2 regions of the Arthrobacter sp. DNA4 genome follow, and region 2 is predicted to be linked to the other one. Evidence: riboswitches for the same ligand, from Rfam matches in the RefSeq annotation. Region 2 holds a riboswitch; the other holds the start of a gene.
What was found. Region 2 has a riboswitch for glycine ahead of NMQ03_RS02290 (amino acid permease). Riboswitches for the same ligand answer to the same signal wherever they lie in the genome.
Positions count from the first base shown of each region.

Region 1: another riboswitch for glycine. It lies ahead of gcvP (aminomethyl-transferring glycine dehydrogenase); the one in region 2 lies ahead of NMQ03_RS02290 (amino acid permease).

Region 1 is NZ_CP101466.1:857,370-865,075, reverse strand. Features, by position in the region: gene gcvT (glycine cleavage system aminomethyltransferase GcvT) at 1-850, opposite strand, end outside; gene gcvP (aminomethyl-transferring glycine dehydrogenase) at 863-3,709, opposite strand; glycine riboswitch at 3,902-3,999, opposite strand; gene NMQ03_RS04075 (TetR/AcrR family transcriptional regulator) at 4,092-4,628, opposite strand; gene NMQ03_RS04070 (MFS transporter) at 4,712-6,265, shown strand; gene NMQ03_RS04065 (Dps family protein) at 6,352-6,831, opposite strand; gene NMQ03_RS04060 (APC family permease) at 7,053-7,706, shown strand, end outside.
Region 2 is NZ_CP101466.1:469,723-477,428, forward strand. Features, by position in the region: gene glyA (serine hydroxymethyltransferase) at 1-309, opposite strand, end outside; gene gcvH (glycine cleavage system protein GcvH) at 306-689, opposite strand; partial or broken gene gcvT (glycine cleavage system aminomethyltransferase GcvT) at 736-1,843, opposite strand; gene gcvP (aminomethyl-transferring glycine dehydrogenase) at 1,853-4,705, opposite strand; glycine riboswitch at 4,858-4,957, opposite strand; glycine riboswitch at 5,271-5,368, shown strand; gene NMQ03_RS02290 (amino acid permease) at 5,523-7,034, shown strand; gene purU (formyltetrahydrofolate deformylase) at 7,100-7,706, shown strand, end outside.

The DNA.
Region 1 (7,706 bases), 390 kb from region 2:
TGCCAACGAAGTCGCCTTCCTTGGAGAGTGCGACGACGGGGCCCAGGCCTGCAGCGAACGGGTCACCCTGCAGGGAGAGCTCGTTCCCGTACAGCGGCATTCCCGCTTCCAGGCGGAGGGAGTCGCGTGAGGCGAGGCCGGCGGGGGTCAGCTCACCGTCGTCGGCGATGGCGACCAGTGCCTGCCACAGTGCCGGGGCGTCCGCGTTGTCCACGAAGATCTCGAACCCGTCCTCACCGGTATACCCGGTGCGTGCGAGCAGGAGTTCCTTGCCGGCGCCGCCCACCAGGAACGGAACCTCCACGGCGGCGTAGTATTTCAGTTCCGTCACCAGGGAGTGCTGTGCGGCCGGGACCAGGCGCAACAGGAGTTCCTGGGCCTTGGGACCCTGCACTGCGACCAGTGATGTGCGGGCCGAGGCGTCCTCCACCAGCACGTCAAACCCAGCGGCCCGTTCCTGCAGGGCTGCCGCCACCACCGCGGCGTTGCCCGCATTGGGCACCACCAGGAAGACGTCCGTGCCGTCTTCAGCAGCGGGACGGCGGTAGGTGATGAGGTCGTCGATGATGCCGCCGTCCTCATTGCAGATCAGCGAGTACTTGGCCTTGCCCACGGCCATGGCGGACAACTTGCCCACGAGGGCGTAGTCCAGGAAAGCGGCAGCCTGCGGTCCGGTGACCCAGACTTCGCCCATGTGGGAGAGGTCGAACAGACCGGCGGCTTTGCGCACGGCGTGGTGTTCAGCCAGTTCGGAGGTGTACTTCAATGGCATCTGCCACCCGCCGAAGTCGGTGAAGGAGGCGCCAAGCTTTTTGTGTTCGTCGTAAAGGGCGGTGTATTTCTCGGTCACGGTGCCGGTCCTTTAGTTTTCGAACTCTTCGAGCGGCGGGCAGGAGCAGATGAGGTTCCGGTCTCCGGCGGCGCCGTCGATCCGGCCCACCGGCGGGAAGTACTTGTCCTGCTTGTGGTGGGCAGGGAACGCGGCCTGCTCGCGCGGGTAGGCACGGTCCCAGTCGGAGCTGACGACGGCGGCTGCCGTGTGGGGTGCGCGGCGCAGGGGTGAGTCCGCCACGGCAAAGTCGCCGTTGGCCACCTGGTCGATTTCCTTGCGGATGGTGATCATGGCCTCGATGAAGCGGTCTATTTCGGCCAGGTCCTCGGACTCGGTGGGCTCCACCATCAGGGTGCCTGCCACCGGGAATGCCAGGGTGGGTGCGTGGAAGCCGAAGTCGATGAGGCGCTTGGCCACGTCCTCGGCCGTGACGCCTGTCTTGGCGGTCAGGTCGCGCAGGTCCAGGATGCATTCGTGCGCCACGAGGCCGCCTTCGCCGGTGTAGAGCACCGGGAAGTACTCGTTCAGCCGGGCAGCGACGTAATTGGCAGCGAGCAGCGCGGACTTGGTGGCCTCGGTGAGCCCTTCCCCGCCCATCAGCTTTACGTACGCCCAGGAGATCGGCAGGACGCCGGCCGAACCGAAGCGGGAAGCTGAGATCGCCACCCCGTGGCCTTCATCATGCGTTGCCTTGTTGGCGTCGCCGGGCATGAACGGTGCCAGGTGGGCTTTGGCTGCCACGGGTCCGACGCCGGGTCCGCCGCCGCCGTGGGGGATGCAGAAGGTCTTGTGGAGGTTCAGGTGGGAGACGTCGCCGCCGAACTTGCCGGGCTGGGCCAGGCCCACCAGGGCGTTCAGGTTGGCGCCGTCGATGTAGACCTGGCCGCCGGCCGCGTGCACGGCGTCGCAGACCTCACGGACGTCCCCGTCATAGACACCGTGGGTGGACGGGTACGTGATCATGATGCAGGACAGGACGTCCTTGTTGGCTTCGATCTTGGCCGTCAGGTCATCGTGGTTGATGGTGCCGTCAGCGGCCGTGGCCACAACGACGACCTTCATGCCGGCCAGAACGGCGGAGGCGGCATTGGTGCCGTGGGCGGAGGCGGGGATCAGGCAGACGTTGCGCTGCTCTTCGCCGCGGGAGTGGTGGTAGCCGCGGATGGCCAGCAGGCCTGCGAGCTCGCCCTGGGATCCGGCATTGGGCTGGATGGACACCTGGTCGTACCCGGTAATCGCGGTCAGGTCCGCCTCCAGGTCGGCGATCAGTTCACGCCAGCCTTCGGTCTGGGAGTCCGGGGCGAAGGGGTGGATGGAGGCGAATTCCGGCCAGGAAATGGCTTCCATCTCTGCGGTGGCATTCAGCTTCATGGTGCACGAGCCCAGCGGGATCATGGTGCGGTCCAGCGCAAGGTCCCGGTCCGACAGCTTCCGGATGTAGCGCAGGAGCTGGGTTTCGGACCGGTGCGTGTTGAACACCGGGTGCTGCAGGTAGTCGGAGGAACGTCCGACGGCGGCCTCCAGTCCGAAGCCTTCAGCCGCGGCAACGGAGGCGCCAAAGACGTCCGCGACGTCGGCGACGATGGCCGCCGTCGTGGTTTCATCGAGCGAGATGCCCACGGTATCGGAGTCGACGGGACGCAGGTTGATTCCGCGCTCTTCGGCATCGGCGACAAGCGCGGCGGCGCGTCCGGGGACGCGGACGGTAAGGGTGTCGAAGAAGCTCGTGTGGAGCACCTCCACACCGGCAGCTGCCAGCGAGGCCGCCAGCACCCGGGCGTGGCCGTGAGTCGTTTCCGCAATCGCCTTCAGCCCGTCGGGGCCGTGGAAGACGGCGTACATGGAGGAGACGATGGCCAGAAGGGCCTGCGCGGTGCAGATGTTGGACGTGGCCTTCTCGCGGCGGATGTGCTGCTCGCGGGTCTGCAGCGCCAGGCGGTACGCGGGCACCCCTGCGTCATCCTTGGACACGCCCACCAGGCGGCCGGGCAGTGAACGCTCCAGGCCCTTGCGGACAGCGATGTATGCGGCGTGCGGGCCGCCGAAGAACAGCGGGACACCGAAACGCTGGGTGGAGCCGACGGCGATGTCGGCGCCCTGCTCGCCCGGAGGGGTGATCAGAGTCAGTGCCAGCAGGTCAGCGGCCACGGTGACCAGCGCGCCGCGGTCCTTCGCCACCGCAATAGTGGCCGACTGGTCCCAGACCCGGCCGGAGGCGCCGGGCTGCTGGAGCACGATGCCGTTGATGTCGCCGTCGGGCAGGCCCTTGGACAGGTCGGCGACCTCAACTTCGAACCCGAGCGCCTCGGCGCGGCCCTTGACGATGGCGATGGTCTGCGGCAGCACGTCGATGTCCAGGACAGTCTTGCCGTCCGCTGCAGGCTTGGTCTTGTTGGAGCGGCGCATGAGCAGCACGGCCTCGGCCACGGCGGTGGCTTCATCGAGGAGGGAGGCGTTTGCGATGGGCAGGCCCACCAGGTCCTGGACCATGGTCTGGAAGTTCAGGAGTGCTTCGAACCGGCCCTGGGAAATCTCGGGCTGGTACGGGGTGTAGGCGGTGTACCAGGCCGGGGCCTCGAGGATGTTCCGGCGGATCACGGCAGGGGTGATGGTGTCGTAGTAGCCCTGGCCAATCAGTTGCACGGCCGTCTTGTTCTTGGCGGCGAGCCTGCGTAGTTCCGCGAGCACCTCAACTTCACTGAGGGCATCCTGCAGGCGGAGGGCGGTTTCCTGGCGGATGACCTTGGGTACGGCGGTGTCCACCAGTGAATCGACCGTGCCGTAACCCACGGCTTTGAGCATGGTGTCGACGTCGTCCTGGCGGCGTGCGCCAATGTGGCGGTCGACGAAGGCGGTGGAGGCTGGGGTAACCGACACGAAGGAACTCCATTTATTCAGGCGGCGCAGGGTACGCCACAGCTATTCGGGTCCCTCCCCGCTCTGTATTGGACCTGAGAGTTTCCGCGTTCCCTGCCTGGGCAGGACCCGCTTGCACCGTCGGTGAGCACAACAGCCGTTTCGCGTCCCCCAAGGGAGGCCGGACAACTGCCTGCTGCTTTCCAGAGGTGCCTCGCCGCGGCGGTACAGGGGCCTGCGAGATTCCTGGGGAGGATTTGCTCCTACGGCGCCTGCCTGTACTTCCGGCAGAACTCTCCCGCCGCAGATCAAAGGCTATTCATTTGTTGGATCATGACGGCCGGTGACAGCCCTCACAACTCTCCATTGTCCTACGCCACGAGCCCTCCCGGCAAATGGAAAACTACCTGCGGAGCCGTTCCAAGGCGGCCAGGAGTTCCTCCACATCAGCGGCCGCTCCGCCTTCCGGCGCAGGGCCCACGGAAAGCATGGCATTGAAGTACAAACCGTCACCCATATACAGGACAGCCTTGGCCAGGCCGGGCCCCACATCTGCTGCGATCTCGTCCAGCCACCGCTGCTGGATGGCGGCGAACCGGCGGCGCGTCTCTTCATGCGCCACCTCCGCAAGCCGCGTGGCAGCCACGATGACCCGGTCCAGCGGAGTATCCGCCCAGACGGAGGAGCGGATGAAATACGCGGCGGCACCTTCACCGGCCGAAGCCATCGCGTCGGCGTCCGCCTTGGCCAGCCCCTCCAGGCGGTCAAGCAGCACGGCGATGAGCGCTTCCTTGTTGGGAAAGTGGTAGAGGAGGCCACCTTTGGACACCCCGGCCTTCCGGGCTACGGCGTCGAGGGTTGCAGCACGCTCCCCCACTTCGATCAGCAGGGACTCGAAGGCGTCAAGGACCGCATCACGGGCTACAGGCTTTCGGGGCATGCCTTCCATCATGCCCTCCACCGGCAGGGAAGAAGGAATGCGCCCGTTTTCAAACTATACCGTCCAGACGGTACAGTTATTGCATGACGACTTCCCTCAGTCCGGCCCCCACCCAAAGGGACAGCACCGCCGCGCGGCCCCCGTGGCGGGATTGGCTTGCGCTGGGGCTGCTGATGTTTCCCGTGCTGCTGGTGGCAGTGGACAACACCGCCCTGACCTTTGCCCTGCCCGCCATCGCACGTGCCCTGGAACCAACCGGCCTGCAGCTGCTGTGGATCGTGGACGCCTACCCCCTGGTCCTGGCCGGGCTGCTGGTATCAATGGGAAGCCTCGGCGACCGCATTGGGCGGCGGCGGCTGCTGGTCATCGGCAGCCTGGGCTTCGCCGCGCTGTCCGCCGCCACGGCCTTTGCCCCCACCCCGGAGTGGCTGATCGCCGGCCGTGCGGCGCTCGGGTTCTTCGGCGCCATGCTGATGCCGTCCACCCTGTCGCTGATCCGCAACATATTCCCGGAGCCCAACCGCCGGCGGCTTGCGGTGGCCATCTGGGCGGCCGGATTCTCCGGCGGCGCCGCCCTGGGCCCAATCCTCGGTGGATGGCTGGTGGAGCACTTCTGGTGGGGCGCCGTCTTCCTGGTGGCCGTGCCACTCATGCTGCCCCTGCTGGCGCTGGGGCCTGTCCTGATCCCGGAATCCAGGGATCCCGCGCCGGGCAGGGTGGATATCCCAAGCGTCCTGCTCTCCATGCTGGTCATGGTGCCCGTGGTCTACGGCATCAAGTCAGTAGCCACCGAAGGCCCGGGCATGGCAGGGCTGGGCAGCATCGCCTTTGGCGTGGTCATGGGGATCGTGTTCGTACGCCGCCAGCACCGCCTGCAGCATCCACTGCTGGACATGTCGCTGTTCCGGAACAGGGTGTTCAGCATGGCCATCAGCGCCAACATCCTGGCCCTGTTTTCCTTCAACGGGTTCATCCTTTTCCTTGCCCAGCACCTCCAACTCCTGGAGGGGATGACGCCGTCCGCGGCGGGCATTGCCATGCTCCCGGCCCTGGCAGCCACCGTGGCGGCAGGCCTGGTGGCAGTCCCGTTGGTCCTGAAAGTCCGGCCAGGGTACGTAGTGGCCGCGGGCCTGTCCTTCAGCGCCGTCGGCTACAGCGTGGTGGCCTTCGGAAACCATGACGGCGGCCCCTCCCTGCTGCTGGCAGCGCTGCTGGTCCTGGCGCTGGGCGTCGGCACGGCGGAAACCATCTCGAACGACCTCATCCTCGGCTCGGCCCCGCCGGTGAAATCAGGCGCCGCGGCGGCGATTTCCGAGACGGGCTACGAGGTGGGCTCACTGCTGGGGACTGCGGTGCTGGGCTCCATCCTGACCGCGTCCTACCAGCAGAACCTCCGGCTGCCGGCGGGGCTCGAGGCCATGCTGCCCGGAGCCTCACTGCACAACGCCGGGGAGACGTTGGCCGGCGCGGTGGAGGCGGCCCTGTTGCCGGAATCAGTCGCGGGGGCAGTTCGGGATGCCGCGGCCGCGGCGTTCGATTCCGGCGTGCACATCACGGCGGCAATCGGGCTGGTACTGATGGCGGCGGCGGCAGTGCTCGCCGCCGTCGTACTCCGGAAAGTGCCCAAAGCGGCCTAGCAGTACAACGGCAGTGCTGTCCGGGGTAAAAGGAAGGCGTCCTGCGCCGGGGCAACCCCGGCGCAGGACGCCCTGCTGGATGTCCGCTACTTGGAGTCGGCGGCCGTGACCTTGGCGGTGGGCTTCATGTTTTCTGCCTGCACCATCCAGGCGAACTGCTCCAGCCTGGCAATGAACTCGTGCAGGAGGTCCGCGGAGGTGGGGTCTTCCTCATCCACTTCGTCGTGGACCTTACGCATGGTGCCAACGGCAGCTTCCATGGCGGCGACGATCCGCTCAATGGCATCCCCGGTGCTGATGAGCCCGTCGGGGAACTGGGCCAGGCTGGTGGTCTCGGCCACGGTGGAGCTGCGGCCGTCGGGGAGCGCGTGCAGGGCACGCATGCGCTCGGCAGTGTCGTCGGCGAACTGGCGGGCGGCGTCGACGATCTCATCGAGCTGGAGGTGGAGGTCGCGGAAGTTGGTGCCCACGATGTTCCAGTGCGCCTGCTTGCCCTGAACATGGAGCTCGATCAGGTCTGCCAGGACAGCCTGCAGGTTGTTGGTCAGTGTCGGTGAAGCTTTCATGCATCCTCCTCAATTGGTCCAGTACGGCAGACGCTACCAGCCGTGGACGGCGTGGCGGCAGGGCCAAAGGCAATTTCTCAGTGAGCTTACTAATTTCGAAAACGAGTCATAAACGAATGTGATTCATATTGCGTCTTGCATCACACGCCCGCCGCCCCCATACTAAATGAACGCCATTCATATAGTGACCTCCGTCTCACAGCCTTCCAGAAAGTGGTGCCATGACAGAGACAATCCGCACCAGTACTGCCAAACCCGGTCCGCACGCCCACGCGCCTTCCGCGGACGGCGTCAGTGCCAAGGGACTCAAGGGCGGCCAGCTCGGGCTCCTGGCCGTCGTCGTCCTGGGCATTTCAACCATTGCCCCCGCCTACACCCTCACCAGCGCACTGGGGCCCACCGTCAATGAAGCCGGCCTTCAGCTGCCCGTTATCTTCCTCATCGGGTTCATCCCCATGATCCTGGTATCGCTCGCCTACCGGGAACTCAACGCCGATTCCCCGGACAGCGGCACCACCTTCACCTGGGTCACCAAGGCCTTTGGCCCGTGGGTGGGCTGGATGGGCGGCTGGGGACTGCTGGCAGCGAACATCATCGTGCTGTCCAACCTGGCCGGCGTCGCCGTCGACTTCTTCTACCTCTTCCTGTCACAGCTCACCGGCTCCCCCGAACTGGCGGACCTGGCGGACAACAAAGCCCTGAACGTCATTACCTGCTTCGTCTTCGTGGCGCTGGCCGTCTGGGTCAGCTACCGCGGCCTGCACACCACCAAGCTGGTGCAGTACAGCCTGGTGGGCTTCCAGTTGCTGGTGCTGGGCCTGTTCGTCGCGATGGCCTTTGCCAACTGGTCCACCTCGGAAACGGCCATCCCGTTC
Region 2 (7,706 bases):
GAACAGGGCCTTGACCCGGTCGATCGCGAGCTGCTCGATGACGTCCACATGCTCGCAGCCACCGTAGTAGCGCTTGCCCGGGTAGCCTTCGGCGTACTTGTTGGTCAGCACGGAGCCCTGCGCCTGCATGACCGCGGCGGCGGTGTGGTTCTCCGAAGCGATCATTTCCAGGCCGTCGCGCTGGCGGCCCAGTTCGTCGTCGATCTTTGCCGCAATTTCGGGGTCCAGGGCGGAGAGGTCTGCGTTCAGGCTGGGGGAGACCACCTGTTCAAAGGCCACAGTGCCCGCGGCGGATGAAACGCCGCTCACAGTTCGCCGCCGTTTGCTTCGGCGTATTCCTGTGCGGAGAGCAGCGGGCCCTCTTCGGTGACGGTGACTTTGAAGAGCCAGCCGGCGCCGTAGGGGTCGTTGTTGATCACGGCGGGGTCGCTGACCACGTCGTCGTTGACTTCCGTGACCTCGCCCGTGACGGGGGAGTACAGGTCCGACACGGACTTGGTGGACTCGATCTCGCCACAGGTCTCGCCTGCGGTCACCGTGGCGCCAACTTCGGGCAGGTCCACGTAGACGATGTCGCCCAGTGCCTCGGCGGCAACAGCGGACACGCCCACCACGGAGGGGCCGGAGCCGTCAGCGGCGATCCATTCGTGCTCGGCGGAGTACTTCAGTTCAGCGGCAACTTTAGCCATGGTGTTTTTCCTTAAGTTTGGAGTGCAAGAAAGCGGGAGCGCGGGGTTATTTCTGGCGCTTGTAAAAGGGCAGTGCGACGACTTCGAAGGGCTCAGCCTTGCCGCGCAGGTCCACGTCCAGTGCGGTGCCCAGCTCGGCGTGCTCGACGTCGACATAGGCCAGGGCGACAGGGTAGCCCAGGGTGGGGCTCGGCTGGCCGGAGGTCACTTCGCCCACCACGTTGCCGTCCTTGAGGACGGGGTAGCCGCCACGGCCGGCGCGCCTGACCTTTCAGGCCGACGAGCTTGCGCTTGGAGCCGGACTCCTTGGCCGCCTCCAGTGCTGCCCGGCCCACGAAGTCCCCTTCCTTGGACTTAAGCGCCACCACGGGGCCAAGGCCGGCGTCGAACGGTGAACGCTCGAGGGAGAGCTCATTCCCGTACAGCGGCATGCCTGCTTCAAGGCGGAGCGAATCGCGGGATGCGAGGCCGCAGGGGACAATGCCGAACTCTTCCCCGGCCTGGGCCACGGACTCCCAGAGGGAAGCGGCGCCTTCATTCGGGAGGAAGAGTTCAAAGCCGTCTTCACCGGTGTAGCCAGTGCGGGCCAGGATGACATCGTGGCCGTCTACGGTGACTTCGTTGAACGCGTAATACTTCAGGTCGGTGACCAGGGCGTGCCGGGACTCATCCGTGAGTTTGAGCAGGATGGCCTCGGCCTTGGGTCCCTGGACTGCGACGAGCGAGGTTGCCGCCGAAGCGTCCTCCACCGTCACATCGAAGTTGGCTGCGCGCTCGGCGAGGGCGGCGGCCACGGTGGGGGCGTTGCCTGCGTTCGGGACCACCAGGTACTTCTCATCGCCGAACCGGTAGGTGATGAGGTCGTCGATGATGCCGCCGTCCTCATTGCAGATCAGCGAGTACTTGGCTTTGCCGTCCGCGATGGCGGACAACTTGCCTACCAGGGCGTAGTCCAGGAAGGCGCCGGCCTGGGGTCCGGTGACCCAGACTTCGCCCATGTGGGAGAGGTCGAACAGGCCGGCGGCTCTGCGCACGGCGTGGTGTTCTGCCAGTTCGGAGCTGTATTTGAGCGGCATCTGCCAGCCACCGAAGTCGGTGAAGGAGGCGCCAAGCTTTTTGTGCTCTTCGTAGAGAGCCGTGTAGTTCTCAGTCACGGGGGATCCTTAGTTTTCGAACTCGGACAGCGGCGGGCAGGAGCAGATCAAGTTCCGGTCTCCACCGGCGCCGTCGATCCGGCCCACCGGCGGGAAGTACTTGTCCTGCTTCAGGTGGTGGACGGGGAAGACGGCCTGCTCGCGGCTGTACTGGCGGGTCCATTCGGAGTTCACGACGGCGGACGCGGTGTGGGGTGCGTTGCGCAGCGGGGAATCCTGGACAGAGAAGTCGCCGTTGGCCACCTGGTCGATTTCCTTGCGGATGGTGATCATGGCCTCGATGAAGCGGTCGATCTCGGCCAGGTCCTCGGACTCGGTGGGCTCCACCATCAGGGTGCCTGCCACCGGGAACGCCAGGGTGGGGGCGTGGAAGCCGAAGTCGATGAGTCGCTTGGCCACGTCCTCGGCCGTGACACCGGTCTTGGCAGTGAGGTCGCGCAGGTCCAGGATGCATTCGTGCGCCACGAGGCCGCCTTCGCCGGTGTAGAGCACCGGGAAGTACTCGTTCAGGCGCACGGCAACATAGTTCGCTGCGAGCAGGGCTGCCTTGGTGGCCTCGGTCAGTCCCTCCCCGCCCATGAGCTTCACGTAGGCCCAGGAGATCGGCAGGACACCGGCGGAACCGAAGTTCGAGGCGCTGATGGCCACGCCGTGGCCTTCCTCATGCGCTGCCTTGTTGGCGTCGCCGGGCATGAACGGTGCCAGGTGTGCCTTGGCCGCGACCGGTCCGACGCCGGGTCCGCCGCCGCCGTGCGGGATGCAGAAGGTCTTGTGCAGGTTCAGGTGGGACACGTCGCCGCCGAACTTGCCGGGCTGGGCCAGGCCCACCAGGGCGTTCAGGTTGGCGCCGTCGACGTAGACCTGGCCGCCGGCCGCGTGGACAGCCTCGCAGATCTCGGTCACGTCCGCGTCGTAGACACCGTGGGTGGACGGGTAGGTGATCATGATCGCCGAGAGGACGTCCTTGTTCGCCTCGATCTTCGCGTACAGGTCCTCGTGGTCGATCGTTCCGTCCGCCGCCGTGGCAACGACGACGACCTTCATTCCGGCCAGGACCGCAGAGGCGGCGTTGGTGCCGTGGGCGGAGGCGGGGATGAGGCAGACGTTGCGCTGGGTATCGCCGTTGGCGCGGTGGTAGCCGCGGATGGCCAGCAGGCCGGCGAGCTCGCCCTGGGAGCCGGCGTTCGGCTGCAGCGACACCTGGTCGTAGCCGGTGATTTCCGCCAGGTCGGCTTCCAGGCCACTGATCAGTTCACGCCAGCCCTTGGTCTGGGACTCGGGGGCGAAGGGGTGGATGGAGGCGAACTCCGGCCAGGAGATGGCTTCCATCTCGGCGGTGGCGTTCAGCTTCATGGTGCACGAGCCCAGCGGGATCATGGTGCGGTCCAGCGCCAGGTCGCGGTCGGAGAGCCTGCGGATGTAGCGCAGGAGCTGGGTTTCGGAGCGGTGGGTGTTGAACACCGGGTGCTGCATGAACTCAGAGGTGCGGAGCACCTCTGACGGCAGGTCGAAGCCCGCAGCGTCCACTACGGGGCCGGCACCGAAGGCGACGGCGATCGCGGACAGGATTTCCGGCGTCGTGGTTTCATCCACGGACACGCCAATGGTGTCGGCATCAATGTGGCGCAGGTTGATGCCGCGTGCTTCAGCAGCGGTGATGACCTTGGCGGCCTTGCCCGGGACGGAAACCGTGACCGTATCGAAGAACGTCTCGGAGGCCAGTTCGCGGCCTGCGCTCTTGAGCGTGGTGGCGAGGGCGCGTGCGTTGTTGTGGACGCGCTCGGCAATGGCCTTCAGCCCGTCGGGGCCGTGGTAGACGGCGTAGAAGGAGGAAACGATGGCCAGCAGCGCCTGCGCGGTGCAGATGTTGGACGTGGCCTTCTCGCGGCGGATGTGCTGCTCGCGGGTCTGCAGCGCCAGGCGGTAAGCCGGGAGGCCGGCGTCGTCCTTGGATACGCCCACCAGGCGGCCCGGCATGGAACGTTCCAGGCCCTTGGCCACTGCCATGTATGCGGCGTGCGGGCCGCCGAAGAACAGCGGGACACCGAAACGCTGGGTGGAGCCGACGGCGATGTCGGCACCCTGCTCGCCTGGAGGGGTGATCAGGGTCAGTGCCAGCAGGTCAGCGGCCACCGTCACCAGCGCGCCGCGCTCCTTTGCTTCGGCGATGACGCCGGCGTGGCTGAAAACGCGGCCGGAGACGCCCGGCTGCTGGAGCACGATGCCGTTGATTGCGCCGTCGGGCAGGCCCTTGGACAGGTCGGCGACCTCAACCTCGAAGCCGAGCGCCTCGGCGCGGCCCTTGACGATGGCGATGGTCTGCGGCAGGACGTCGGCGTCCAGGACGGTCTTGCCGTCTCGGACGTCCTTGTTCTTGTTGGCGCGGCGCATCATGAGGACGGCTTCGGCCACGGCGGTGGCTTCATCGAGCAGGGAGGCGTTGGCGATGGGCAGGCCCACCAGGTCCTGGACCATGGTCTGGAAGTTCAGGAGTGCCTCGAGCCGTCCCTGGGAAATCTCGGGCTGGTACGGGGTGTAGGCGGTGTACCAGGCCGGGGCCTCGAGGACATTCCGGCGGATGACGGCGGGCGTGATGGTGTCGTAGTAGCCCTGGCCGATCATCTGTACGGCGGTCTTGTTCTTGGCGGCGAGCCTGCGCAGTTCCGCAAGCACCTCAACCTCGCTCAGCGCGTCTTTGAGCGCAAGGGGCTTGGACTGGCGGATTGAGTTGGGAACGGCGATGTCCACCAGTCCATCAACGCTGTCGTAGCCAACGGCCTTGAGCATGGTGTCCACGTCAGCCTGGCGGCGTGCACCGATATGCCGGTCTGCAAAGGCAGACGGAAGGGATTGAATCGTCATGAGGAACTCCAGGTTTGGCCGGTCACGGGTGGCACGGCATGGATCGGGTCCCTCCCCGCTCTGTATTGGACCTGAGAGATTCCGCAAACCCATCAGGGCCTGCTTGCACCGTCGGTGAGTACTGCCGGAGCAGCACTGCTTTCCAGAGTCGCCTCGCCGTGACGGTACATGGGCCTGAGAGATTCCTGGGGAGGATTTGCTCCTACGGCGCCTGCCCGGTGATGGCCGGGAGAACTCTCCCGCCACAGCTCGAAAGGCATATTGAAATGTGGGTGATTCGGCTCACAGGTTACCGGCAAAGCGGGCCGGGGAGCAAATCGGTCCGTCATGAATTGGGGCTCCAGAGCGTTACGTGGATGGCGTAACGCCGGGTTTGACTTTTGTCCGTGACGGACGCCACACTGAACCCCGTGATCCGGCCGGACAGCGGAACTGGCCCAAAGATGCTGGGTGCTCTGTTCGCCGTCCGGGATCACCGGAGGCCCCACAATCCATTCTGCGCATTACCGCGCCTGGGATGGATGCCCTCCGACAACTGAACACTGATTTAGCAAGCAAACGCTTTTGACCTGCGGCGGGAGAGCCCTGCCGGTACGTTCAGCAGGCGCCGTAGGAGCAAACCCTCCCCAGGAAACTCTCAGGCCCACGTACCGCCGCGGTGAGGCAACTCTGGAAAGCAGCCGGGCCCTGTCCTGGCTCACCGACGGTGCAAGCACGCCCATGCCGGCATGTGGAAACTCTCAGGTCCCAGACAGAGCGGGGAGGAAATCCAATCTTTGCGACACCCCGGGTGCCGCTCGAACGATGGAGTTCCTCAATGACGACCCATTCCCCGACGTCCCCCGGCGGCGGAGCCCCGCACCTGGAGCGGCAGCTCAGCAACCGCCACATCCAACTGATCGCCATCGGCGGTGCAATCGGCACTGGCCTGTTCATGGGCTCAGGCAAGACCATCTCGGCGGTAAGCCCCTCGGTGATCTTCGTGTACATGATCATCGGCTTCATGCTGTTCTTCGTCATGCGTGCCATGGGTGAACTGCTGCTCAGCAACCTCAACTACAAGTCCTTCAGCGACTTTGCCGCTGACCTGCTGGGTCCATGGGCCGGCTTCTTCACAGGCTGGACCTACTGGTTCTGCTGGGTCATCACCGGCATTGCCGACGTCATCGCCATCGCGGGCTACTCCAAAGAGCTGTGGCCCGGACTGCCCCTCTGGATTCCCGGCCTGGCCACCGTGGCCATCCTGCTCCTGCTGAACCTCACCACCGTGAAGGCGTTCGGCGAAACGGAGTTCTGGTTCGCACTCATCAAGATCATTGCCATTGCTGCCCTGATCATCGTTGGCCTGTTCATGATCTTCACCGGTTTCCAGTCCGACGCCGACCCTGCCACCTTCACCAACCTGTGGAGCCACGGCGGATTCTTCCCGAATGAGTTCATGGGCTTCGTGGCCGTCTTCCAGATCGCCGTTTTCGCGTTCGTGGGCATCGAACTGGTGGGCACCACCGCCGCCGAGGCCAAGAACCCGGAGCGGAACCTTCCCAAGGCCATCAACTCCATCCCCATCCGCGTGCTCCTCTTCTACGTGGGCGCCCTCATCATCCTGATGGCCGTCACCCCCTGGACCGAGTTCAGGGCCGGTCACAGCCCCTTCATCGCCATGTTCTCCCTGGCAGGCCTGGGCGCCGCGGCCACCGTGGTCAATCTCGTGGTGCTGAGCTCCGCGATGTCCTCCGCGAACTCCGGGATCTACTCGACGTCCCGCATGGTCTTCGGCCTTGCCCAGGAAGGCGACGCACCCGACGTCTTTGGCAAACTGTCCCGGCGGAAGGTGCCCCAGAACGCACTGTTCCTCTCCTGCGTGCTGCTGCTGTCCGGCGTCGTCCTCATGTATGCGGGCCAGGACGTGGGCAAGGCCTTCGACATGGTGACCACGGTCTCCGCCGTCTGCTTCGTCTTTGTCTGGTCCATCATCCTGGCCAGCTACGTCGCCTTCCGCCGCCGCCGGCCGCACCTGCATGAAGCATCCAAGTTCAAGATGCCCGGCGGTGTTGCCATGGTCTGGGTGGTCTTCGCCTTCTTCGCCTTCGTGATCTGGACCCTCACCACCCAGCCGGACACCCTGGTTGCCCTGCTGGTCACCCCGGTGTGGTTCATCCTGCTGGGCGCCGCATGGTTCGTCCTCCGCCGCCGGCCCGCACACCAGGCCCGTTTCGCCACGTTCCAGGCTGAACTGCAGGCAGACCAGGACTTCACCGACGCCGCATCAGGCAAGGCTGTCCGTACGGGTGCCGCCGCAGAAGCGGGGGAAGAGCGGGTCAAACGGTGATCGCCGCGGAGGCCCGCGTGTCCGAGCTGAGCGCATCCGAACCTGGGACTTCTGAAGCCGGCCAGCTGCAGGCTGTGGCAGCCCACGAAACGGGCCGGGAATTCGTGCTGACGTTCCATTGCCCGGATGCCCTTGGCATTGTCCAGGCGGTGGCGGCATACCTGCTGGAACAGGAATGCTACATCGTGGACATCAAGCAGTTCGGCGACAGGGCAAGCGGCCGGTTCTTCATGCGAATCCACGTCACCTCGCGGGTTGAGCTGGACCTTGGCCGCCTCCGGGCCGGTTTCGGTCAAGTGGCCCAGGAGTGGCAGATGGACTGGCGGCTGGAACGCCACGGACGCAAGCAGCCCATCCTGGTGATGGTCTCCAAGTACGAGCACTGCCTCAACGACCTCCTGTTCCGCGCCCGCAGTGGTGAGTTGCCCGTGGAGATCGCCGCCGTGGTGTCCAATCACCCGGACCTGGAACCGCTTGCGGCGTGGCACGGCGTTCCGTTCCACCACATCCCTGTGACGCCGGAAACCAAGGCCGATGCCGAGGAGCGGCTGCTGGGCCTGGTGGACCACTACGCTGTGGAGTTGGTGGTGCTGGCCCGCTACATGCAGGTGCTCAGCGACGAGGCCACCACCCGCCTCAGTGGCAAGGCCATCAACATCCACCACTCATTCC